4 regions of the Fictibacillus sp. NPDC058756 genome follow, and region 1 is predicted to be linked to each of the others. Evidence: riboswitches for the same ligand, from Rfam matches in the RefSeq annotation. Region 1 holds a riboswitch; each other region holds the start of a gene.
The links. A riboswitch is a leader RNA that binds a small molecule or an ion and turns the genes downstream of it on or off. The one in region 1 is predicted to bind S-adenosylmethionine.
Positions count from the first base shown of each region.

Region 1 (5,491 bases):
GCTCCCGGTTTTTAAAGTGACATCCATGTCGTTATTATAAATGACACTGATGTCACTTTACAACTCTTTTTTTCTAATAAATAACAAAAAACCCTCCCGCTGGATAACGGTAGGGTTGATTTAAGATGATTACGCGAGTGGTCCTGCTTGCGTGATTTCAGAAGAAACGGATTTGAATTTTTCAAAGTTAGCCTTAAATTTAGCAGCAAGTTCTTTTGCTTTTATATCATACTGTTCCGGATTATCCCATGTTTTCTTTGGCTGAAGAACTTGATCAGGAACACCAGGGCAATGTGTTGGAATGTGAAGTCCGAATACAGGATCTAAAACAGTTTCAACAGATGTCAGCTCACCTTCAAGTGCCGCTTGAACCATAGCACGAGTGTAAGATAAATTCATACGACTTCCGACACCGTATTCTCCACCGGACCAGCCTGTGTTAACAAGGAATACTTGAACATTATGCTGATCGATTTTCTTGCCAAGCATTTCTGCATAAACAGTTGCAGGCAACGGAAGAAATGGAGCACCAAAGCATGTTGAGAAAGTTGCTTGCGGTGAAGTAACTCCTCTTTCAGTTCCAGCAAGCTTGCTTGTGTATCCAGATAGGAAATGGTACATCGCTTGTTCTTTTGTTAATTTACTGATTGGAGGCAATACTCCGAAGGCATCAGCTGTTAAAAAGATAATTGTATTTGGGTGACCTGCCACACTTGGCTGAATGATGTTTGGAATCGCATCAACAGGATATGCCGCTCTTGTATTTTCAGTTAATGTGGAATCCTTATAGTCAGCAATACGGGAATCATCATCGATCATTACATTCTCTAATACACTTCCAAAACGGATGGCATTCCAAATCTGCGGCTCTTTTTCTTTGGAAAGATCGATTGTCTTTGCATAGCAACCGCCTTCGACGTTAAATACACCAGTATTAGCCCATCCGTGCTCATCGTCACCGATTAAGCGTCGGTTAGGATCAGCGGAAAGTGTTGTTTTCCCAGTTCCGGATAAGCCGAAGAAAAGAGCTACATCAGCTTCGTTTCCAACGTTAGCTGAACAGTGCATAGAAAGGATTCCTTTTTCAGGAAGCAAGTAATTCATAACAGAGAATACTGATTTTTTAATCTCCCCAGCGTATTCAGTACCACCGATTAACACGATTCGTTTCTCAAAAGAAATAATAATAAACGTTTCAGAGTTTGTTCCATCCTCAGCAGGATTTGCTTGGAAGCCAGGAGCTGAAACTACTGTGAATTGAGATTCATGTGAAGCAAGTTCAGTTTCATTAGGACGCACAAACATTTGATGTGCAAATAAATTGTGCCATGCATATTCGTTAATAACTTGAATAGGAAGACGGTACTCTTGATCTGCCCCAGCGAACCCCTTAAATAAGAATAACTCTTCTTTAGTGCCTAAGTATTGAAGTACTTTTTTATATAATTTATCAAAGTTTTCAGGTGAAAATGGTTTGTTTACTTTGCCCCAGTCAATGGATTTTTTTACTGATGCATCTTCAACGATAAATTTATCCTCAGGGGACCGACCTGTGTATTTCCCCGTGGTTGCTCGAAGTGCACCTGTAGAAGTAAGAATGCCTTCTTTTCTTGTTAATGATTTCTCTACTAAAACCGGAACAGGCAAGTTCTGGTGAGTTGTTTCACGGGTCACAAGTTCATTTAAGGTTGTCGTAAATTCCAAAGTATTCATATCAGACAGTACCATCCTTTATCCTAGAGTGATATATTCGAAAATTAGTATAACACATTAATTTAAATAATGTATACTATTTTATGAAAGCGCATCAGAAAAGTTCTTAATCCAAAAAAAAAGGCTTAAATACACCAGGAATCTCCATCATATTGAAAGCGATATCAAAAAAATACAAAATTCAGCTTCTTCCTATTGATATTAAAGGGATTTCTATTGACATCATGAGGTCATTGCGCTATTATATTTCGAGAACGGCTACTCTTATTCTGAGTAGGTGGAGGGACAGGCCCTATGAAACCCAGCAACCGACATGAAAGCGGAGATTAATGGATCTGCTTAAAATGAAAAGGTGCTAACCTGCAAGGTGAAAATAACCTTGGACAATAAGAGGATGAAGGCATTTTTATTTTAAACCTTTTCCCTCGTGAATGATATGTGAAACAGGGAAGGGCTTTTTTTATGCCTTTTTCAAGGTAAGAACATAAACAATGCAAAATAGATAAGAATAAAGTACCGTATCATACTGAAAGCAATTAAGGGAGGATATTAATTTGTCCAAAAAAGTTAGTCGTCGTTTATTTACATCTGAGTCTGTAACAGAAGGTCATCCGGATAAGATTTGTGACCAGATTTCAGATGCAATTCTAGATGAAATCTTAGCTAATGATGCTAATGCACGTGTAGCATGTGAAACATCTGTTACAACAGGTCTTGTACTTGTTGCTGGTGAGATCACAACTTCTACTTATGTAGATATCCCAAAAGTTGTACGTGAAACAATTAAAGAAATCGGATATGACCGTGCAAAATACGGTTTCGATTCTGAAACTTGTGCAGTACTGACTTCTATCGATGAGCAATCTGCTGATATCGCAATGGGTGTAGACCAAGCGCTAGAAGCAAGAGAAGGCTCTATGACAGATGCTGAGATTGAAGCAATCGGTGCAGGTGACCAAGGTCTAATGTTCGGATTTGCTTGTAACGAAACAGAAGAGCTTATGCCTCTTCCGATTTCATTAGCACACAAATTATCTCGCCGTCTTACTGAAGTACGTAAGTCTGAAGAAATTCCTTACTTGCGTCCAGATGGAAAAACTCAAGTAACAGTTGAATATGATGAGAACGATAAGCCAGTACGTATCGATACAATCGTTATTTCTACTCAGCACCACCCAGAGAACACACTTGAAGAAATTCAAAAAGATATTAAAGAAAAAGTAATCAAGCCAGTTGTTCCTGCTGAGTTAATTGATGAGAACACAAAATACTTCATCAACCCTACAGGCCGTTTCGTTATCGGCGGACCACAAGGTGATGCTGGTCTAACTGGACGTAAAATCATCGTTGATACTTACGGTGGTTATGCACGTCATGGCGGCGGAGCATTCTCTGGTAAGGATGCTACTAAAGTTGACCGTTCTGCTGCGTACGCTGCTCGCTATGTTGCGAAAAACATCGTAGCTTCAGGTCTTGCAGATAAAGTTGAAGTTCAGCTTGCATATGCGATCGGTGTGGCTCAGCCAGTATCAATTGCTGTAAACACTTTTGAAACGGGTAAAGTATCAGAAGAAGTTCTTGTAGAATTAGTTCGCAACAACTTCGATCTTCGTCCGGCTGGAATCATCAAGATGCTTGATCTTCGCCGTCCAATCTACAAGCAAACTGCTGCATATGGTCACTTTGGCCGTACAGATATCGACCTTCCATGGGAGAAAACTGACAAGGCAGAAGAACTTAAGAAACAAGCAAATATTTAATTAGTTAAACAACAGACTCCTGATAAATGGGAGTCTGTTTTTGTTTTGATGAATATAGCGCTTTGTCGAAAATTTCGTATCTTTTAAATAACGTGTGATTTAATAAATTAACGTGCGATTATCAGATTTTCACTCAGCATCTCAAACACAATAATATTAAAAAGCCTGCCATTTTTAAATGGCAGGCATCCTTTTATACAAATATCTGATTTTTAACACCTAAACTGCTAACTTGAGGTCTTCCAATTGACTCATAATTTAGAGGATACTGTTCAGCAGCACTTTTGACCTCTTCAAGAGTAAACATGTTTCTCCCATCAAAAATAACAGGCTGCTGCTTCATTCTCCTAATATTTTCAACCAGCAAAAGTTTTTTAAAATCATCCCATTCAGTAACGATAACTGTAATTTCTGAATCAGTTATGGCTGATTCAAAAGAATGAGCAATGTGCACACCTTCGACGGGGAAATCTCTCACGAGTGGATCGAATGCAGTGACTCGAGCTCCCTCATTCACCAGTTTTTCTGATAAAACAATGGATGGGGCAGAGCGTATATCATCTGTATTTGGTTTAAATGAAAGTCCAAGGAGTGTTATTTTCTTATTTTTTAAATCTTTCCCGTAAGCCTTTATTTTTTCGAAAAAGAGCTCACCTTGTTTTTCATTAATATCGAGTGTCTGACCGATAAAAGGCAGTTCAACACCAATGTCTGCTGCCGCATTTTCAATTGCTTTTAAATCTTTTGGAAAACATGAGCCGCCAAAACCAATTCCGGCTTTTAAAAAGTCACTGCCGATCCTTGGATCTAACCCAATTCCGGACGCTATATCATCAATGTTTGTTCCTAATTGATCACTTAGCTGTGAGATCATATTAATGTATGAAATTTTCATCGCCAAAAAGGAATTTGCAGCATATTTAAGCAGTTCTGCACTTCTTGCATCTGTTTGCAAAATCGGCGCATCCCAAGCACTGTATAAACTTTTCAATATTTCTTGTACTTTTTTGTCTGATGCTCCAATTATAATTCTTGAAGGGTTCATAAAATCATATACTGCTTTTCCTTGCCTGAGAAATTCAGGGTTGTGGGCAAAAGAAAAGTTTGAATCACTGGTTTGTTTATTTGCTATCTGCTCCATTTTTTCAGTTGTACCAGGGGGAACAGTACTTTTAATTACAATAATCTTATCTGATAAACTATGCCTGGCTATCTCGTTTACAGCAGACTCCACCTGTGATAAGTCGGCTTTGCCATTTTCGTCCTGAGGGGTGCCGGTGCAGATGAAAATAATATCACATTCAGAAATAACTTTATGGACATCATGAGTAAAAGATAATCTGTTGAAATTCTGGTGAAGCAAAGGCTCAAGACCGTCTTCAAATATGGGTATGCCTCCAGATTGCAAGGCAGCTATTTTTTCTTTTGCTGTATCATGAATGAATACTGTATGACCTTTATCAGCTAAGCTTGCTGCCGTTACAAGTCCTACGTATCCAACACCAAATATGCCAAGTTTCATTACTTCTCCCCTTATTACAATAGTGTATAGACTGAATGATGCTTTCTTTACGTATTGTAACAACAGATTACCTAAGTTGGTAGAGCACGATTTTTCCATTTCTTTGCGTCTCAGTTCTGTACGGGGAATTCCAATATTAAATAAGGTTAGCCAAGAAAAATGCTTTAACTAAGAATAATGATACAAAGCTTGAACTTATACCAAGAACAATCCCAGCAAGAACATCGGTAGGGTAATGAAGCCCAAGGTACATCCGTGAAATAGCTACTAAAAGAGCTGCGAAAAGCAGAAACACTCCCAAAAAAGGGTTTAATAGGATTAGAGGTGTCACTATGGAAAAAATCGCTGTTGTATGACCAGAAGGGAAAGAATGATCTTTCAACGGATTGTCGCCGATATTCGTATCGGGCAGGCTCAAGTATGGCCGCTTCCGAGGATAAATTTTTTTCGAAATCATAACTGGTATGTGACTGATGATGAGTGAAACCATACAGAC
Region 1 is NZ_JBHYPU010000001.1:1,034,242-1,039,732, forward strand. Features, by position in the region: gene pckA (phosphoenolpyruvate carboxykinase (ATP)) at 130-1,713, opposite strand; SAM riboswitch class I at 1,975-2,106, shown strand; gene metK (methionine adenosyltransferase) at 2,268-3,473, shown strand; gene ACFW35_RS05210 (UDP-glucose dehydrogenase family protein) at 3,667-4,995, opposite strand; gene ACFW35_RS05215 (phosphatase PAP2 family protein) at 5,132-5,491, opposite strand, start outside.

Region 2 (5,491 bases), 1.9 Mb from region 1:
AAAGAAGTGCCATTCTTGCTCGAAACAAAACTTCGCGAACTTGGTGCAGAATTTCAGCGAGCTGGAAAATGGGAAGATTTTGCCGTGACAGACGGAAATCTTGTTACCGGGCAAAACCCGCAGTCCAGCAGAAGTGTAGCGCTTCGCATGATCGAAGTTCTTAATAAACAATAACATACAATTTACGAAACGGCCGGCTCTTGCTGGTCGTTTTTATATGAAAGTGACAGCATCATTTAGCTGTTGTTTGTCGAAAATTCGATAAATATCTGTAAGTGTGGAATTAATAAAGATTACCACAAAATAATTCCTAATTACCCTGGATAAATCAGCTATTACCCTGTAATGATTTTTTGGTGATTTGTGTCATTCACCTATCGGGTAAAGTTGAGTATTTTATTAAGGAAATTAGAAGTGTGGGGGAATGTTTGTGGGCTACTATATTCGTGTGGAGGAAAACGTCAGAATTTATGTAGAAGATGTTAATCCTAGCGGTGAAAAAACGATTCTTTTTATTCATGGATGGCCGGCAAATTATAAGCTTTTTGAGTATCAGTTTAATCAGCTGCCATCGATGGGTTTTAGATGCATCGGAATTGATCTAAGAGGATTCGGTAAATCTGATAAACCTTATTCGGGCTATTCATATGATCCATTAGCAGATGATATCTTTGCAGTTGTACAGACATTAAAGATAAAGGATTTCACGCTTGTTGGGCACTCAGTCGGAGGGGCGATTTCAATTAGGTATATGGCTAAACATGGCGGTTTTGGTGTTTCAAAGCTTGCTTTGCTTGGAGCTGCTGCACCAAGTTTTACAAAGCGTCCAGATTTCCCATTCGGTCAGACTGTTGAAGAAGTTAACACACTTATCTCTGGTACGTATAAAGACCGGCCTAAAATGCTTCAGGGGTTTGGAGATATTTTTTTCTTTAAATATGTAACGGCTCCTTTTTCCGACTGGTTCTTTCAGTTAGGTTTAGAAGCTGCAGGATATTCGACTGCAGCTGTATTAGGATCATTACGTGATGAATCGCTTTTTGCGGATCTAGGTAAAATTCAAGTCCCGACACTTATTCTGCATGGTGTTCATGATCAGGTTTGTCCTTATCCTTTAGCACTAGCGATGAATAAAGGAATACCAAATTCGAAGCTTGTTCCGTTAAATAACAGCGGGCACGGACTTTTTTGGGAAGAGTGGGAGAAAGTGAACAAAGAACTTTCACAGTTCATAGGTTAAAATTTTATCATTTGTAATACATCACATGAAGATGTTCATGGTGATCGAGTGTTGCGAGCAGAATATCAGGTAATTTTGTGTTCTGTTTTTGAAGTTGTTCCAAAAGCCATGCCTCATTTTTTCCTGTTTCCGAAAGCTCTTGTTGATTGATTTTTCCTTCTTTAATAACAACCTGAGGATAATCGAAAGGCTTTGGAGGCAAGTTTAAATCTTTTTGAATAACAGTTTGGTATTGCGGCTGTAAAAATGAAGTAATGGTACCATTGGATTCAAACAAAGCGAGTGCGACTTCTTGAATATCTATTACCCTATGTTTTCGCAGTTCAGAAAACAAAACGTCTATTGAAATCCGTGCTTTTTTCAAGTTTTTATATAATATTTGACCATTCTTTACTAACAGAATAGGTGCTGGATCTATTAATTTTCTAAGTGGGTGCCAATGCAGACCGGTCATGGTTGTAGTCACATAAAGAATAACAAGAACGGACATTGTGATAAGGGAACCTTTAAGACCAAGATGCTGGTCAGACAGGGGATGGGCAATGATGTTTCCAAAGATAAGAGCCATAATGAAATCCAATAAACGAAGCTGTGAGAAAGATCGCTGGCCCATCAATTTTACAGCAAACAGCATAAAGAAGAAGGCAACGATTGCCCTTAAAATCCATTCGATCGCCAATAAATTCTCTTGTGCTTGATAAAAATCCAGCATACTAGCAGCACCCCGTTAAACTTGATGCATTTAGTATGGTCGTAAAAAATGACTTTTTAACCAGAAATAAATTATAAAAATAGTTTGACTATTCTTGCGGGTATGCTACAATCAATTTTAAATTAAAACTTAATCGAATTTCTTCTTATCCAGAGAGGTGGAGGGACTGACCCTATGAAGCCTCGGCAACCAGTACAAGTTGTGCACGGTGCCAATTTCAGAGGAAGCTTAAGATTTAAGCTCCGAAGATGAGAAGCAAGCGGGTACTTTTTTTCGTTATTCCACCCCTTCGCTCTTTTCTTTGAGTGAAGGGGTTTTATTATTTTAAGGAGGTGTAAAGCTTTAAAAAGGAGTGAAAGTATGGCAGTACTTTCACCCCGGGCTGCGATGATCACCCCTTGAGGAGGGCTTAAGAATCGCTTAAACATTTTACCATGTGAAGCGAAATGTCGTCCAATTCAAGGGATATAAACCTTGAGGAGGAAAAGAAAATGAGTGAGTTAAAATTTGCGTATTGGGTACCGAACGTTAGCGGAGGGTTGGTTGTATCTAAGCTTCCGCAGGAAACAGATTGGACATTTGAAGCGAACAAACGCTATGCTCAAATCGCAGAGGATTCCGGATTCGATTTTGCACTTCTTCAGACGCGTTTCTTTGCAAGCTATGGTGCTGAATATCAGCTGGAGGCGGCCACGCTTGCTGCAGCTTTGGCGAGTGTTACTAAAAAGATAAATCTTATCTCAGCTGTTCATCCGGGGCTTTGGCATCCAGGTGTATATGCGAAGATGATGGCAACACTCGATAATATCTCTGGCGGCCGGGCGGCGATCAACGTCGTGAGTGGGTGGTTTAAAGGGGAGTTTACCGGATATGGAGAACCTTGGCTGGAGCATGACGAGAGGTATCGCCGTTCTGAAGAATTTATTAAAGTTATAAGAAGTTTTTGGACAGAAGAAGAGACAACGTTCAAAGGTGATTTTTACAGAATAAATGGCGCTCCGCTGAAACCGAAACCTGTTCAAAAGCCGACACCGCCAATTTTCCAAGGCGGTAACTCAAAGGCTGCAAAAGAGATGGCAGCAAGAGTTTCGGATTGGTATTTCATGAACGGAAACACGACAGAAGGATTCAAGAATCAGATTGAAGAAGTGAAGGCTTTGGCAGAGAAAGAAGGCCGTACTTTGAAATATGCGGCAAACGGATTTGTGATTGTAAGAGATACAGAAGAAGAGGCTGTTCAAGTTCTGCGTGATATTGTTTCAAATGCTGACGTTGAAGCGGTTGAAGGATTTGGTGAAGCCGTAAAAGAAGCAGGGCAATCGTCTAAGGAAAAAGAGGGAATGTGGACAAATTCTACATTCGAGGATCTCGTCCAGTATAATGATGGATTCAAAACAGGTCTGATCGGAACACCTGAACAAGTGGCAGACCGCATAATAGAGTTGAAGCAGCTAGGCGTTGACCTTGTTCTGACCGCCTTTTTACATTATGAAAATGATTTGAAAGACTTTGGAGAGAAAGTGATACCGCTTGTGAAAGAAAAAGAAGCTCGATTGAAGGAAGAGGGAGTGCTTGTTTAATTTTTTAAGTGAAAAACATGTGAAAAGTCGCCGTTTGTGGCGGCTTTTTTTTATTTTAGGTAAAGGTCGTTGGGGTTGTAGTTTTGGTTAGGGATGTCGAAATTTCTATAAACTTATCTTTACCTTGAATATATTTAAAATTACCGTTGATAAAACAAATTTATCCTATTACGTGCCTTTATACAGATCAAATACAAGTGTGATGCATAGAACAAGGGCGGATGGCAGTGAAATCAACACTTCTGATGAGAACTTGCCAGCTTAAACTGTTAAAAGTACCGCTAATGAGATTTATCTTGTACATTCTCATTAATTTATATCAAAATACAGGGACTTTAGACCTTATCGTCGCTACCAGCCTTAAAAATATATGGAAAGAAAGTGAGAAATTTTTATCATTGACGATGATAATCATTATCATTTAAAGTGGTACATGTAATTAATAATGAGAATCATTTTCAGTAACGTGAATTCAATTAAACCTTAAGGAGGAGCAAACATGAGCACTCTACAAATAGAAATGAACGAACTTTACCTTAAACAGCAGGAAAAACGGGAGTCGAACGCGAGGTCCTATCCAAGACGGATCCCGATTGCTATAGAAGAAGCTGAAGGAATCTATGTAAAAGATGCAGACGGAAGAAAATTCATAGATTGTCTGGCAGGAGCAGGGACGCTGGCACTTGGCCATAATCATCCGGTCGTAATCGATGCGATTGAAAAAGTGCTTCATAACAAGCGCCCATTACATACACTGGATTTAACGACACCAGTAAAAGAAGAATTCGTGAGTGAAGTGTTTGATAGTTTACCAGAAGAATTCGCGAAGCGTGCAAAGATTCAATTTTGCGGACCAACTGGCGGAGATGCGATCGAAGCTGCAATCAAACTTGTAAAAACAGCGACAGGAAGAAGAAGCATTCTATCTTTCCAAGGGGGGTATCACGGAGCAACACACGGAACGATGGCTCTTTCCGGAAACTTAGGACCTAAGCAGAATGTTCAAGGTTTAATGCCAGATGTTCACTTTATGCCATATCCGTATGAATATCGCTGTCCGTTTGGAATGGGTGGAGAAGATACAGCGAAAATCAGCGCAAAATATATCGAAAACCTTTTATATGATCCGGAATGCGGAATTCTTCCTCCAGCAGCTATGATTTTAGAAGTTGTTCAAGGGGAAGGCGGATCTATTCCTGCACCAGTTGAGTGGCTGCGTGAAATTCGCAGAATCACAAAAGAACGCAACATTCCGCTGATCATTGACGAGGTTCAAACTGGAATTGGCCGCACAGGTGAGTTGTTTGCATTCCAGCATGCAGATATCGTTCCCGATGTTGTTGTTTTATCAAAAGCTATCGGAGGAAGCTTGCCGTTATCCGTCGTGATCTATGACCGGGAACTTGATAAATGGGGACCTGGTGCACATATCGGAACGTTCCGAGGCAACCAGATGGCGATGGCCGCAGGAACAGCAACTTTAAAATACATCAAAGAAAATAACGTATCACAGCATGCAAAAGAGCTTGGTGAGAAGCTTATGCTTGAACTATCTATTCTTCAAAATGAGATTCCCGAGATCGGTGATGTTCGCGGACGAGGCTTAATGGTTGGAGCAGAGATCGTAAATCCTAAAATCCCGTCAGGACAAAAAGGAACATTCGCAGCACATCCTGAACTGGCTAGCCGCATACAACGAGAATGCTTTAATAGAGGCTTGATTTTGGAAGTCGGAGGCAGACATGGAAGTGTCATTAGATTCTTGCCGCCTCTTATCATTACGGAAGAACAGCTTGATAATGTGATCGCAATATTTAAAGATGCGGTAAGAGCCGCGCTCAAATAGAGGTGCAGAATGAACATAACTGATTTTGACCGTTTTTTTCTAAATAACAGTGAAGCTGGATTGCAAAGTTTTCAGGACATCGTGTTTGAAGCGCAGCACCTTTTAAGTCATTT
Region 2 is NZ_JBHYPU010000001.1:2,932,971-2,938,461, reverse strand. Features, by position in the region: gene ACFW35_RS15090 (type 1 glutamine amidotransferase domain-containing protein) at 1-174, shown strand, start outside; gene ACFW35_RS15085 (alpha/beta fold hydrolase) at 431-1,240, shown strand; gene ACFW35_RS15080 (DUF421 domain-containing protein) at 1,248-1,949, opposite strand; SAM riboswitch class I at 2,095-2,207, shown strand; gene sfnG (dimethylsulfone monooxygenase SfnG) at 2,444-3,532, shown strand; gene ACFW35_RS15070 (aspartate aminotransferase family protein) at 4,032-5,378, shown strand; gene ACFW35_RS15065 (pyridoxal phosphate-dependent decarboxylase family protein) at 5,388-5,491, shown strand, end outside.
Region 2: it holds a riboswitch for S-adenosylmethionine, as region 1 does, so the genes downstream of both, sfnG (dimethylsulfone monooxygenase SfnG) here and metK (methionine adenosyltransferase) in region 1, are expected to answer to the same signal.

Region 3 (5,491 bases), 1.3 Mb from region 1:
GTAAGTGCATCGATCGGAATAAGCATCTATCCAGATGATAGTATGGATGCAGATGTATTGATAAAAAATGCTGACATTGCTCTTCATAAGGCAAAAGAAAAAGGACGCGGCAAACGTGAGTTTTTCACTGGCGAAATGAACGCATTTACACTTGAACGCCTTAAGCTCGAAGGCTATTTAAGAAAGGCAATTCAAAAAGGAGAGCTTCAGCCTTACTTTCAGCCGCAGCTTTGCATGAAGACGGAAAGAATCACAGGTTTCGAAGCACTTGTACGCTGGAATCACCCGGAACTTGGCCTTGTATCACCGATGCAGTTTGTTCCTCTTGCAGAAGAAATTGGCCTGATAGATGACATTGGAAGATTTGTTCTCTTTGAATCTTGTAAACAGCTGAGACACTGGCACGATGAAGGTGCACACCATCTTTCTATATCTGTTAATGTTTCAGGAAGGCAGTTTCAGAGATTGTCATTCGTATATGAAGTAAAAGAGGCGCTGCAAACGTCAGGTATACCTGCTGAGTGTCTGCATTTGGAGTTAACCGAAAGCACGATGATTCATAATGTGCAATACAGTATAAGTATTATGCAGGAATTAAGAGAACTAGGTGTTAAACTATCGATTGATGATTTTGGCACAGGCTATAGTTCACTTAGCTACTTAAAAGATTTTCCTGTTGATTCGCTTAAAATCGATCAAAGCTTTATCCGCCACTTGAGTGATGACTTTTTCAATACGAGTGATGCCGCCATCATTAAGGCTATTATTATGATGTGTGAAGGTTTGTCGTTAACTACTGTGGCAGAAGGTGTTGAATCGTACGAACAGATGAAGCTTCTTCGTGAATATGGCTGCCATACCGCACAAGGATATATCATCAGTAAACCGATGCCTGCTAATGAAGCACAACTTTTTTTAGATGAATTTTATAAAATGAAAAACAGCACATCCTGACCACGGGGTGTGCTGTTTGTTGTATTAATTGTTTTCCTTCTTAAGCCCAGAAAGAGAATCTTTGTAGTTACCGCTCACAATACCTTTTTCCGTAATGATGGCTGATATATACTCAGCGGGTGTTACGTCAAAAGCAGGGTTGAACACTTTAATGCCTTCAGGTGCAATACGGATACCGTTTAAATGAGTGACTTCTTCTTCAGGACGCTCCTCGATCGGAATATCTTCACCGCTTGCTGTTCCTAGATCTAGAGTAGATAAAGGGCAAGCGACATAAAAGGGAATGCCCAGCGCTTTTGCCTGAAGAGCTAATCCGAATGTTCCGATTTTGTTCGCGGTATCTCCATTCGCCGCAACACGGTCACAGCCCACGATAACGGCTTTTATATTTTTTGTTTTAAGGGTATGTGCTGCCATATTGTCTGTAATGAGCGTTACATCAATATCATTTGCCTGAAGCTCCCAAGCTGTTAAACGAGCCCCTTGGAGGACAGGTCTTGTTTCGTTTGCGTAGACGGAGAGATTCAATCCTCTTTCTTTTGCAAGGTGAAAGGGAGCCAGTGCTGTGCCGTATTTACTCGTGGCGATGGCACCAGCATTACAGATTGTCATTACTGCATCGCCATCCTGTAAAAGTGAAAGAGCATATTCGCCAATCTTGCGGCATGTGTTTTCATCTTCTGTCTGAATGTTGATCGCTTCTTGCTCAATCTTTTCTTTACCATCTTCTACCGAAACGGCCTTTTGCGCCGCGCGAACTACCCGGTCAAGTGCCCAAAATAAGTTAACAGCTGTCGGGCGGGAGGAGGCAAGGTAATCTCGCTGAACTTGCAGCTTTGATAAAAAGGATTCAAAGTTGTTATCCTTCTCGCTGTTGCTCCAAAGCACAAGGCCAAAAGCGGCCGCGATGCCGATTGCAGGTGCACCCCGCACCTTTAGTTTTGAAATAGCATCCCACACATGTTCGATATTTGTTACATTCAAGTATACAGTGTGATGCGGAAGCTGCTGCTGATCTAAGATAAGAAGATGATCCCTGCGATATCGAACAGAAGGGACCCATTTTTCAGCTACGTTCATTGTTTATGCACCTCTAATCCAGTCAGTTAGTTGAGTGATACTCTTAAATTTTCTTTGGTTTTTTATGAGATAGCTTCCTAGTTCAAGCGCTTTTTTCTTATAAAAAAGTTCTATATCTTTTTGTTCAATGGAATCAAGGTCAGCAACATGTGCAAGACCGATCGTTCTTCGTATTACTTCACAGCCAGCAAACCCGATTGTTTCCTGAAAGGTGTGCTGAAGGAAATTTTCAAGAACGCCTTCTGTTTTAGCAAAAGGATCTGATGCTTTTTCGCGCCATAGTTCTGTAAAAGTATTCGTGTATGTCTCCCATGTTTTCTCGATCGTTTGCAGCAGGAAGGACTGTACATTTTCCCGATGGAACGGTTCTTTTGCATGTGCGTTTTGTGAAAGATGATTCAGTGTCAGATTCGCAAAAAAGTGTGCAAGATCAAAACCAGCTGGACCATAGAAAGCAAATTCCGGATCAATCACTTTTGTCGAGTCTTCTTTTACAAAAATACTTCCTGTATGAAGGTCGCCATGCAGCAAAATCTCAGCTCTAGTTAAAAAAGAAAATCTGAGTTGAGCGACTTCACGAAGCAATTCTTGATCTGCCCAAATTTTTTCTGCACCACTTCTCAGTTCAGCAGGAAACTCGTTAGTGTCATGGTCAAAAAATGGATCTGTAAATACTAAGTCCTCTGTAATCTTGCAAAGTTCAGGGTTGGAAAAACGCTTTACCTGTTCTTTTTTATCGAAAGGGTGGAGATAAAAATCACTGGAATAAAAAGCTGTATTTGCTGCGAATGTTCCGATGTCTTTTGCTAGAAGAGGATACATATTTCCTTCAATCAAACCTTTGCGCAATATGACATGGTCTGAAAGATCCTCCATCACTGTTACGGCTAAGTGTGGATCGGAGTAATAAACTTTTGGTACGAGGTGCGGAACGGACTCAGCCTCTTGCAATAAAGCATCACTTTCAATTCTGGCTCGGTCTAAAGTAAGCGGCCAGCTTTCTCCAACTACTTTTGCATAAGGAAGAGCCTGCTTCACGATCAGTGCTTGTTCGGAATCAGGATCTTGTAAACGGAAAACAAGATTTAAGTTGCCATCACCAATCTCTTGAACAACGAGCTCGTTTAGAGAGGCTGTATCAAAAAAGTTCAATGGTTTAATTACATCGAGTACAGTCAGTTCGTTTAATGGTTCATATGCTGATTTTACTTTTGCGGTCATTTTATGTTCCCCCCGGAATGTTTTTAAAAAATAAAAGAGCCTCTTTTCATATTAGAAAAGAGGCCCGGAAAGACAGTTGTCCCGCACCTCTTATCTTAGCAAAACGATTAGTTTTGCTGGAATTAGCACCGTGCCATACGCTGATTTCCTTAAAAATTCAGCGGCTCCCCATATCTTGCGGGCGCCCCATTTCACAATGGTATTACGGTCGGTTGCTGGGTTTCATCGGGCCATTCCCTCCACCTGCTCTTGATAAGAGACCAATTATTCAGTTCGTTAAAGCGAAATAATATTCGCGCAATTCATAATCGTTATACTACAATGTTTGGAAACGATTTGTCAAACTTTTTTTTGGTAGCTGTTCTCGTAAAGCTTATTGAAAGTGTTGATTTCCACTCCAGGTGCTCGCTTTCCGCGGGGCGTGCGGTTAGCATCCCCTGCGCTTGCACTAGTGGGGTTTCACTTAGTAAAGATCTACACGGCGGTCATTAAAAACAGGAACCTTCGCCCGAACTTCATCAACCAATTCAGGAGAGATCTCAGCAGAAAGAATTTTTTCTTCAGAAACGGAGGCTTCTGCCACAATATCGCCCCAAGGATCGATGATCATAGACTGACCGGCGAATGTATTTTTCGGATCGCTTCCAACACGATTGCAAGCTACAACATAACACTGATTTTCAATAGCCCTGGCAATCAAAAGAGCACGCCAGTGAGTCTGTCGCTGGATTGGCCATTGAGCAGGAACAAATAAAATTTTTGCCCCTTTTATAAAAGGCATGCGTATCCATTCAGGAAAACGGATATCATAGCAGATCGCAGCTGAAGACAATATCCCATCAACAGTGAAAATACCGTTTTCTTTGCCAGGAGCAATATATTTTTCTTCTTCCATAAGCGTAATAAGGTGTGCCTTGGAATACGTTCCGATATGCGAACCTTTTCTGTCAAAGCTTAGCATTGTATTATAAACGTCATTACCTTTCCGAAACGCCACAGATCCGCCAACGATATTAATTTCGAACTCTTTAGCAAGGGAACTGAGCCATTTTTTTGCTTTTTCCCCATTTTCATCACTGATCTCGTCAAGGCGCGTCAGGTCATACCCTGTATCCCAAAGTTCAGGAAGCACTATGGTGTCGGGCTTGTGATGACGAACTGCCTCACGAATTTTTTTCTCAATGTGTTCCATGTTTTTTCCAGGATTTCCAAATTGGACATCGACTTGTATACATGCAATTTTCACAAAAACACTCCTATCTGCCAAAAAAAGTCTTTACAGAATTTCCTTAAGCGTATAACATAACTGATTAGAATTTCAAGAACATTCAAATAAGACTGGAAGTGATCGTTTGAAACGTTTTGAACAGGCAGAGGTCATGGGGAAACTGCCGGAACAATTTTTCGCTAAACTTGTAAAAAAAGTATCACATTATGTGGATCAAGGCTATGATGTTATTAATCTTGGACAAGGGAACCCGGATCAGCCCACTCCAAATCATATTGTTGATGCGTTAAAAGAAGGGGCAGACAATCCTGCATATCACAAATACTCGCCGTTTCGCGGACATTCCTTTTTAAAGCAGGCTGCAGCCGATTTTTATAAAAGAGAATACGGAGTTACGCTGGATCCGGAAAAAGAAGTAGCAGTATTGTTCGGAGGTAAAACGGGTTTAGTAGAGTTATCTCAGTGCTATTTAAATTCTGGAAATATTGCTCTTGTTCCAGATCCCGGATATCCTGATTACTGGTCAGGAATCGCAATGGCTGGGGCGAAGATGGAGACGATGCCTCTCTTAGCAGAGAATGCTTTTTTGCCTGATTATGATCGTTTAGAGGAAAATGTACTGCAAGAAGCTAAACTTATGTTCTTAAACTATCCGAACAATCCGACAGCAGGTGTCGCTACGAAGGATTTTTTTGAAGAGACCGTTGAACTTGCAAAAAAGCATGATATTTTAGTGTGCCATGATTTTGCGTATGGTGCTATTGGATTTGAAGGCAAAAAGCCTGTCAGCTTTTTAGAGGTTGATGGAGCGAAAGAAGTTGGAATAGAAATCTATACACTGTCCAAAACATACAACATGGCTGGCTGGCGTGTCGGTTTCGCAGTCGGAAATGAGCAAGTCATTGAATCTATCAACCTTCTTCAAGACCATTTTTATGTCAGTCTATTTGGAGCCGTGCAGCATGCAGCGGCCGCAGCACTCAATGAATCCCAGGAATGCGTGGATGA
Region 3 is NZ_JBHYPU010000001.1:2,329,630-2,335,120, reverse strand. Features, by position in the region: gene ACFW35_RS11765 (EAL domain-containing protein) at 1-954, shown strand, start outside; gene mtnA (S-methyl-5-thioribose-1-phosphate isomerase) at 979-2,034, opposite strand; gene mtnK (S-methyl-5-thioribose kinase) at 2,038-3,255, opposite strand; SAM riboswitch class I at 3,343-3,514, opposite strand; gene ACFW35_RS11750 (carbon-nitrogen family hydrolase) at 3,719-4,501, opposite strand; gene ACFW35_RS11745 (pyridoxal phosphate-dependent aminotransferase) at 4,608-5,491, shown strand, end outside.
Region 3: it holds a riboswitch for S-adenosylmethionine, as region 1 does, so the genes downstream of both, mtnK (S-methyl-5-thioribose kinase) here and metK (methionine adenosyltransferase) in region 1, are expected to answer to the same signal.

Region 4 (5,491 bases), 700 kb from region 1:
TGTGCTAATGCTTCTATATGTTTAGGCGTTGTTCCGCAGCAGCCTCCAACAATATTAAGCCAGCCTTTTTCTGCGAATCCCAATAATTTAGCTGCTAACGTTTCAGGAGTCTCATGATAATTTCCTTCTTCATCCGGCAGCCCTGCATTCGGGTAGCAGCTGACTGCAGTTGTTGATAAATTAGAAAGCGAGCGAATATGGTCTTGCATGAATTCAGGTCCAGTCGCACAGTTTAAGCCAACTGCTAACGGATTCATGTGTTTTAATGAAATATAGAACGCTTCAATCGATTGACCAGCTAATGTTGTTCCCATCGGTTCAATGGTTCCTGATACCATGAGGGGAACTCGTTTTCCTGTTTGCTCAATCGCTTGTTCGATTCCTAAAAAACCCGCTTTTACATTAAGCATATCCTGGCTTGTTTCTAAAAGGAGCAGATCTGCACCGCCGTCGATCAGTCCTCTTGCTTGCTCTGCGTAAGCTTCCCTTAACGCATCAAATGTCGTACCGCCAGTAACGCTTAATGTTTTCGTAGTTGGCCCCATTGAACCGGCAACAAAACGCGGCCATTTTTCGGAAGATACTGCATCAGCTGCTCTTCTCGCAATTTCCGCACCTAACCTATTAATCTCATAAGCTCGTACGCCAAGATCATACTCGTCTAAAACAAGATTAGTTCCCCCAAAGGTATTCGTTTCAATGATATCTGCGCCAGCTTGCAGATACGTTATATGAATGGATTCAATAACTTCTGGTGCTGTAACATTTAAATATTCATTACACCCGTCAAATTCCTCGCTGCCAAAATCTTCTGCTGTGAGCTTTGCTTCTTGAAGCATCGTCCCCATTGCGCCATCCATAATTAATATTCTCTTTTTCAGCTGATCTTCTATTGATGTCTTAGGCATTCTGCCACCTCCTTGCTAAAAGGGATGGATGATTCGTTCGTGCATATTCGGCTAATTCAACAGTTAGTTCGTAACGCATAAATGGAGTGATGAGATAAATGCCATTAAAAAGATCCATAGCTGTATCCAAAAGTGATTTTGCTATATTTAAACCTTCAACAATTGATTGTTTAGGGTTTTCTTTATATTTCCCCATTTGTTCACGTACAGAGTCAGATAATTTTATTCCTGGCACTTCATGATGAAGAAATTCAGCATTTTGTGAACTTGTTAATGGCATTATTCCTATATAGATCGGTTTATCAATGTGTTTGGTGGCTTCATATGTTTCAATTAGCTTTTCCTCTGAAAACACAGGCTGACTAATAAAATAGTCCGCACCATATTCAATCTTCTTTTCTAAACGTTTCACAGCTTTATCAATTAACCTGATGTTTGGATTAAAAGCTGCTCCTACACTAAAGGAAGTTTTTTCTCCAAGTTCTTTTCCTGATAACGATAATCCTTGATTAAACTGCTTAATGAGTTTGATCAGTTCGAATGAAGTAACATCATATACAGATGATGCACCAGGAAAATCACCGACACTTGCTGGATCTCCAGTTACAGCTAATATTTCACGGATTCCGTGTGTATGAAGCCCCATTAAGTGTGATTGAAGTCCGATTAAGTTTCGGTCGCGGCACGTAATATGAACGAGCGGCCGAATGTTTAATTCTGACTGAACAATCGATCCTAATGCAGAATTGCATATACGTGGTGACGCAAGAGAATTATCAGCCATTGTAAGAGCATCGATTCCCGCTTCTTTTAAAGCCTTCGCACCCTCCATAAATCGAGACGTATCAAGTTTGCGAGGCGGGTCCAATTCAACAATGATGGATTGTTTCTTCTTTACTTCTTCACAAAGCGGAACATATTTAGACTTTGATGCTGACTGAATTACAATATCTCTTTTTCTTTGTTTTACTTCTTTCTCTTTCACAGGCTGCAGGTTTTTAAGCTCGGTTGAGAAAGCACGTATGTGTTCAGGTGTTGTACCACAGCAGCCTCCAATAACACTGACACCTTGCTGTCTGAACAAATGAGCACATTCTTTAAAATAATCAGCATCACTCTCATATTGGAACTTCCCATCTGAATAGGAAGGCAGTGAGGCATTCGGAAACGCAGACAAAAATGCTTGTTTAGGAATCGGTACTTCCTCCAGTGTCTTCAGCATGTGATAAGGACCTAACCGGCAGTTTAATCCCACTACATTTGCACCGATTTCCTCTAGACGCAACAGAGCTTCTGAAATTGGAGTTCGGTCTTGCAGAAAGCCTATTTCCTGAAGGGAAACTTGAGCAATGATTGGAAGAGACGTTTCTTTTCTAGCAATCTCTAATACGGTTTCGAGTTCTTGCAGATCGTAATACGTTTCCAGCTGTATACCGTCTACGTTTTCCATGAGTAAACAATAGAGCTGTTCACGAAAACTGCGTTTAATTTCATCAAGCGAAATACTGTTTGGTTTAATGCCGCGGATTCCACCTATGGTTCCTACGACATATTCGTTTTTGGCAGCTCTTCTCGCAATTTGAACAGCTGCCTTGTTGATTTCTTTTACTTGATCTTGGAGGCCATACCGTTCTAGCTTTGAATAGTTGGCTGCATACGTATTTGTTTGAATGATATCAGCGCCGGCATTCAGATAAGCCCGGTGAATATTATAGATTTGTTCCGGTTGCGAAAGATTTAATTCTTCGTAACAAAAGTCCGAGCCGTACGAATACAGAAGCGTACCCATAGCACCATCGCCGATCAGTATCTTGTTTTGTTTTAAATCCGTTACTAAGCTCATGTAAGCCTCCTTAAATAAAATAAAAAGCCTTCTATAAAGAAGACTTTTTCAGCGTTTGGTCTTCTTATCTTTACAAGTCCATATGTGGACTCGCAGGAATTAGCACCTTTTCAGCTTTACGCTGCTGGTTGCTGAGGTTTCATAGGGCCGCTCCCTCAACCTCTCTTGATAAGGGTATTATTCGTTTTGGTTACTTTACTAGGTTACGAACTTTTTCGTTCGTTAATGTCTTTTTATATCCGTAACGTTTGTTCACATCATGTAAAAAAACGGGATCTGTGAGTTCCGCCATTAAAGCTTTCCTTTTTATTTTCGGAAATTCATTCTTAATGATGTTTCTACATTCAAATAAAAACTCCAAGTAAGATTCATAGTCTTTACTGTACTTTTGCTGAAGTTCTTTTTTTATTGAGATGGACAAGCTGGGACTAGCCCCAGAGGTTGAAACTGAGAGTACAAGCTTTCCTCTTTTCACAACGCTTGGAATGATAAAATTGCCTAATTTCGGCTGGTCAGCTACATTAATCAGCTGGCTCTCATTCACATTAATAGCAATCTCAGCATTCACTTCGTTTGAATTAGTCGCTGCGACGATAAGAAAGGCTTTCTCGAAATCTTTACTCTTAACCTCTCTAGAAATCCAAGTGAGACTTTTTTGTTCATGTAATTCCTGAATCTCTTTAACTGCATCAATACTAATGACAGTTATTATTGCTTTTTCTTTCAGTAGATCTCTTATTTTCCGGTAAGCTACAGGACCGCCTCCTGCTACAACAACTTTTTTACCGCATAGGTCTACGTGTATAGGGTACATAATATACCTCACTTTTTAAAATATTGCAAATTCTTTTGTTCGAAGTGTCTCTTTTATCCGAGTCAGTAATACTTCTTTTAAAATGGGGTGATAGCCTAGCGTCTCGCACAGGATCACTTCTTTTTGTGAATGTTCCAGATATCGTTTTGTCGTAATCTTCATTCCATTTATTAATAGACCTGAAAACAATAGATAAGGAACAACAATTACTTGATCGTATGAATCTTGGCTGTTCCATAGTACTTCTTCAAAGCTTGGAGCTGAACCGGTTAGAAAACAAGCTTGAATACTTGGTATGCCATAATGTTGTTGAAGGTTAGATGCGATTTTCTCTAAATCTAGCTTTACATCTGGATCTGTACTTCCTCTTCCAACCAATAAAATGTGTGAGTTCTTACTTAAACTAGCAACCCGTTTCGTAATCCTTTCCCACAACAGGTGGGAAATGGCATCATGTACGCCGAATTCGCGGCCAAATATGACTTCAGTTTCAGGATACTGACTCTGTAAAAATTTAAGTTCTTTTGGTATGTCTATCTTTACATGGTTAGCCGACAATAAAAACACAGGTACAACAGAGATGCTCGTCGCTCCTTTTTGTATACATGCATTAAATCCTTGTGAAATGGAAGGTTCAGCTAGCTCTAAAAAGCAAATCTCTTTTATTGGAACATCAACTGAAGCCATGCATTGCTTTACGAATTCTTCTGCTTCATTACGGCCTTTTTGCAGTCTTGTGCCATGACAGATAAAAAGTAACGCTTTCATCTAAAGTGCTCCGCTAATAGCAGTCATCTCAACTGGTTCTTCATTAAGCTGTTCAAACCACTTAAGTTCCTCTCGGAGTCGCACCACTTCTCCAACAACGATCATACTTGGATTTTCGATTCTTTCACGAATCACAATATCTTCAATGGTTTCTAATGTACCCGTTACGGTTCTCTGATTTTCTAATGATCCCCATTCAACAAGAGCAACCGGAGTATCTTTGCTTTTACCGTGTTTTGTCAGCTTTTCACAGATATAGGGAAGGTTACCTACACCCATGTAGATCGCTAAAGTATCAATCCCTTTTGCTAAACAGTCCCATTTCAACTCTTCTTCTTCACCCTTTTTCCTGTGACCAGTAACAATCGCGTAACTTGAAGCGATGTTCCGATGTGTAACCGGTATACCTGCGTATGCAGGAGCTGCAATTCCTGAAGTGATACCTGGTACTACTTCAAATTCTATACGGCTTTTTGAAAGTGTTTCTGCTTCCTCTCCGCCTCTACCGAAGACGAATGGGTCGCCGCCTTTAAGACGGGTTACTGTTTTGCCTTTTTGAGCGTGCTTTACTAAAAAGCTATTGATTGTTTCTTGTTTCATGGAATGGTAGTTTGGCAGTTTGCCGCAATAGATAAGATCGCACTCTGGTTTTGCATGAGCTAAAAGTTCCTTATTCACCAATCGGTCATACAAAATCACGTCTGCTTTCTGTATGCACCGCAAGCCTTTTACAGTAATTAACCCTGGATCGCCAGGGCCGGCTCCGACAAGATAAACTTTTCCCATCATCATCACTCCTTAAGGATTTAGTATGGTTTCCCTTTCATATAGTACAAACCCATTACCGCTCCGGATTTTTTTCTTTTCGTAGAGTGAAATCTCCTCAACATTTGGCTGTTTCAAAAAATACTTTTCAAGTTCAACATCTACTAGCTGAAACGCCTGTTCATCTGTTGAAGCGGCTATTACAACAGGAATAACTTCTGATTTTAAGCTCACTTCAAACCGGTATAAATACATAGGAAGACCTCCTTTTACGAAACTTTTTCTTCTAATTGCTCTGAGATTTGATCTAGCTTTATTTGAAGAGGTTCAAGACCCACCCTGTTGATATAATCGAAAAAAGTTTCTAGAGGAAGCTTCGTTTCTTTAAAATGA
Region 4 is NZ_JBHYPU010000001.1:1,738,728-1,744,218, reverse strand. Features, by position in the region: gene metH (methionine synthase) at 1-908, opposite strand, end outside; gene ACFW35_RS08800 (bifunctional homocysteine S-methyltransferase/methylenetetrahydrofolate reductase) at 901-2,751, opposite strand; SAM riboswitch class I at 2,813-2,926, opposite strand; gene ACFW35_RS08795 (precorrin-2 dehydrogenase/sirohydrochlorin ferrochelatase family protein) at 2,942-3,565, opposite strand; gene ACFW35_RS08790 (sirohydrochlorin chelatase) at 3,581-4,333, opposite strand; gene cobA (uroporphyrinogen-III C-methyltransferase) at 4,334-5,119, opposite strand; gene ACFW35_RS08780 (DUF3906 family protein) at 5,132-5,353, opposite strand; gene ACFW35_RS08775 (nitrite/sulfite reductase) at 5,368-5,491, opposite strand, start outside.
Region 4: it holds a riboswitch for S-adenosylmethionine, as region 1 does, so the genes downstream of both, ACFW35_RS08800 (bifunctional homocysteine S-methyltransferase/methylenetetrahydrofolate reductase) here and metK (methionine adenosyltransferase) in region 1, are expected to answer to the same signal.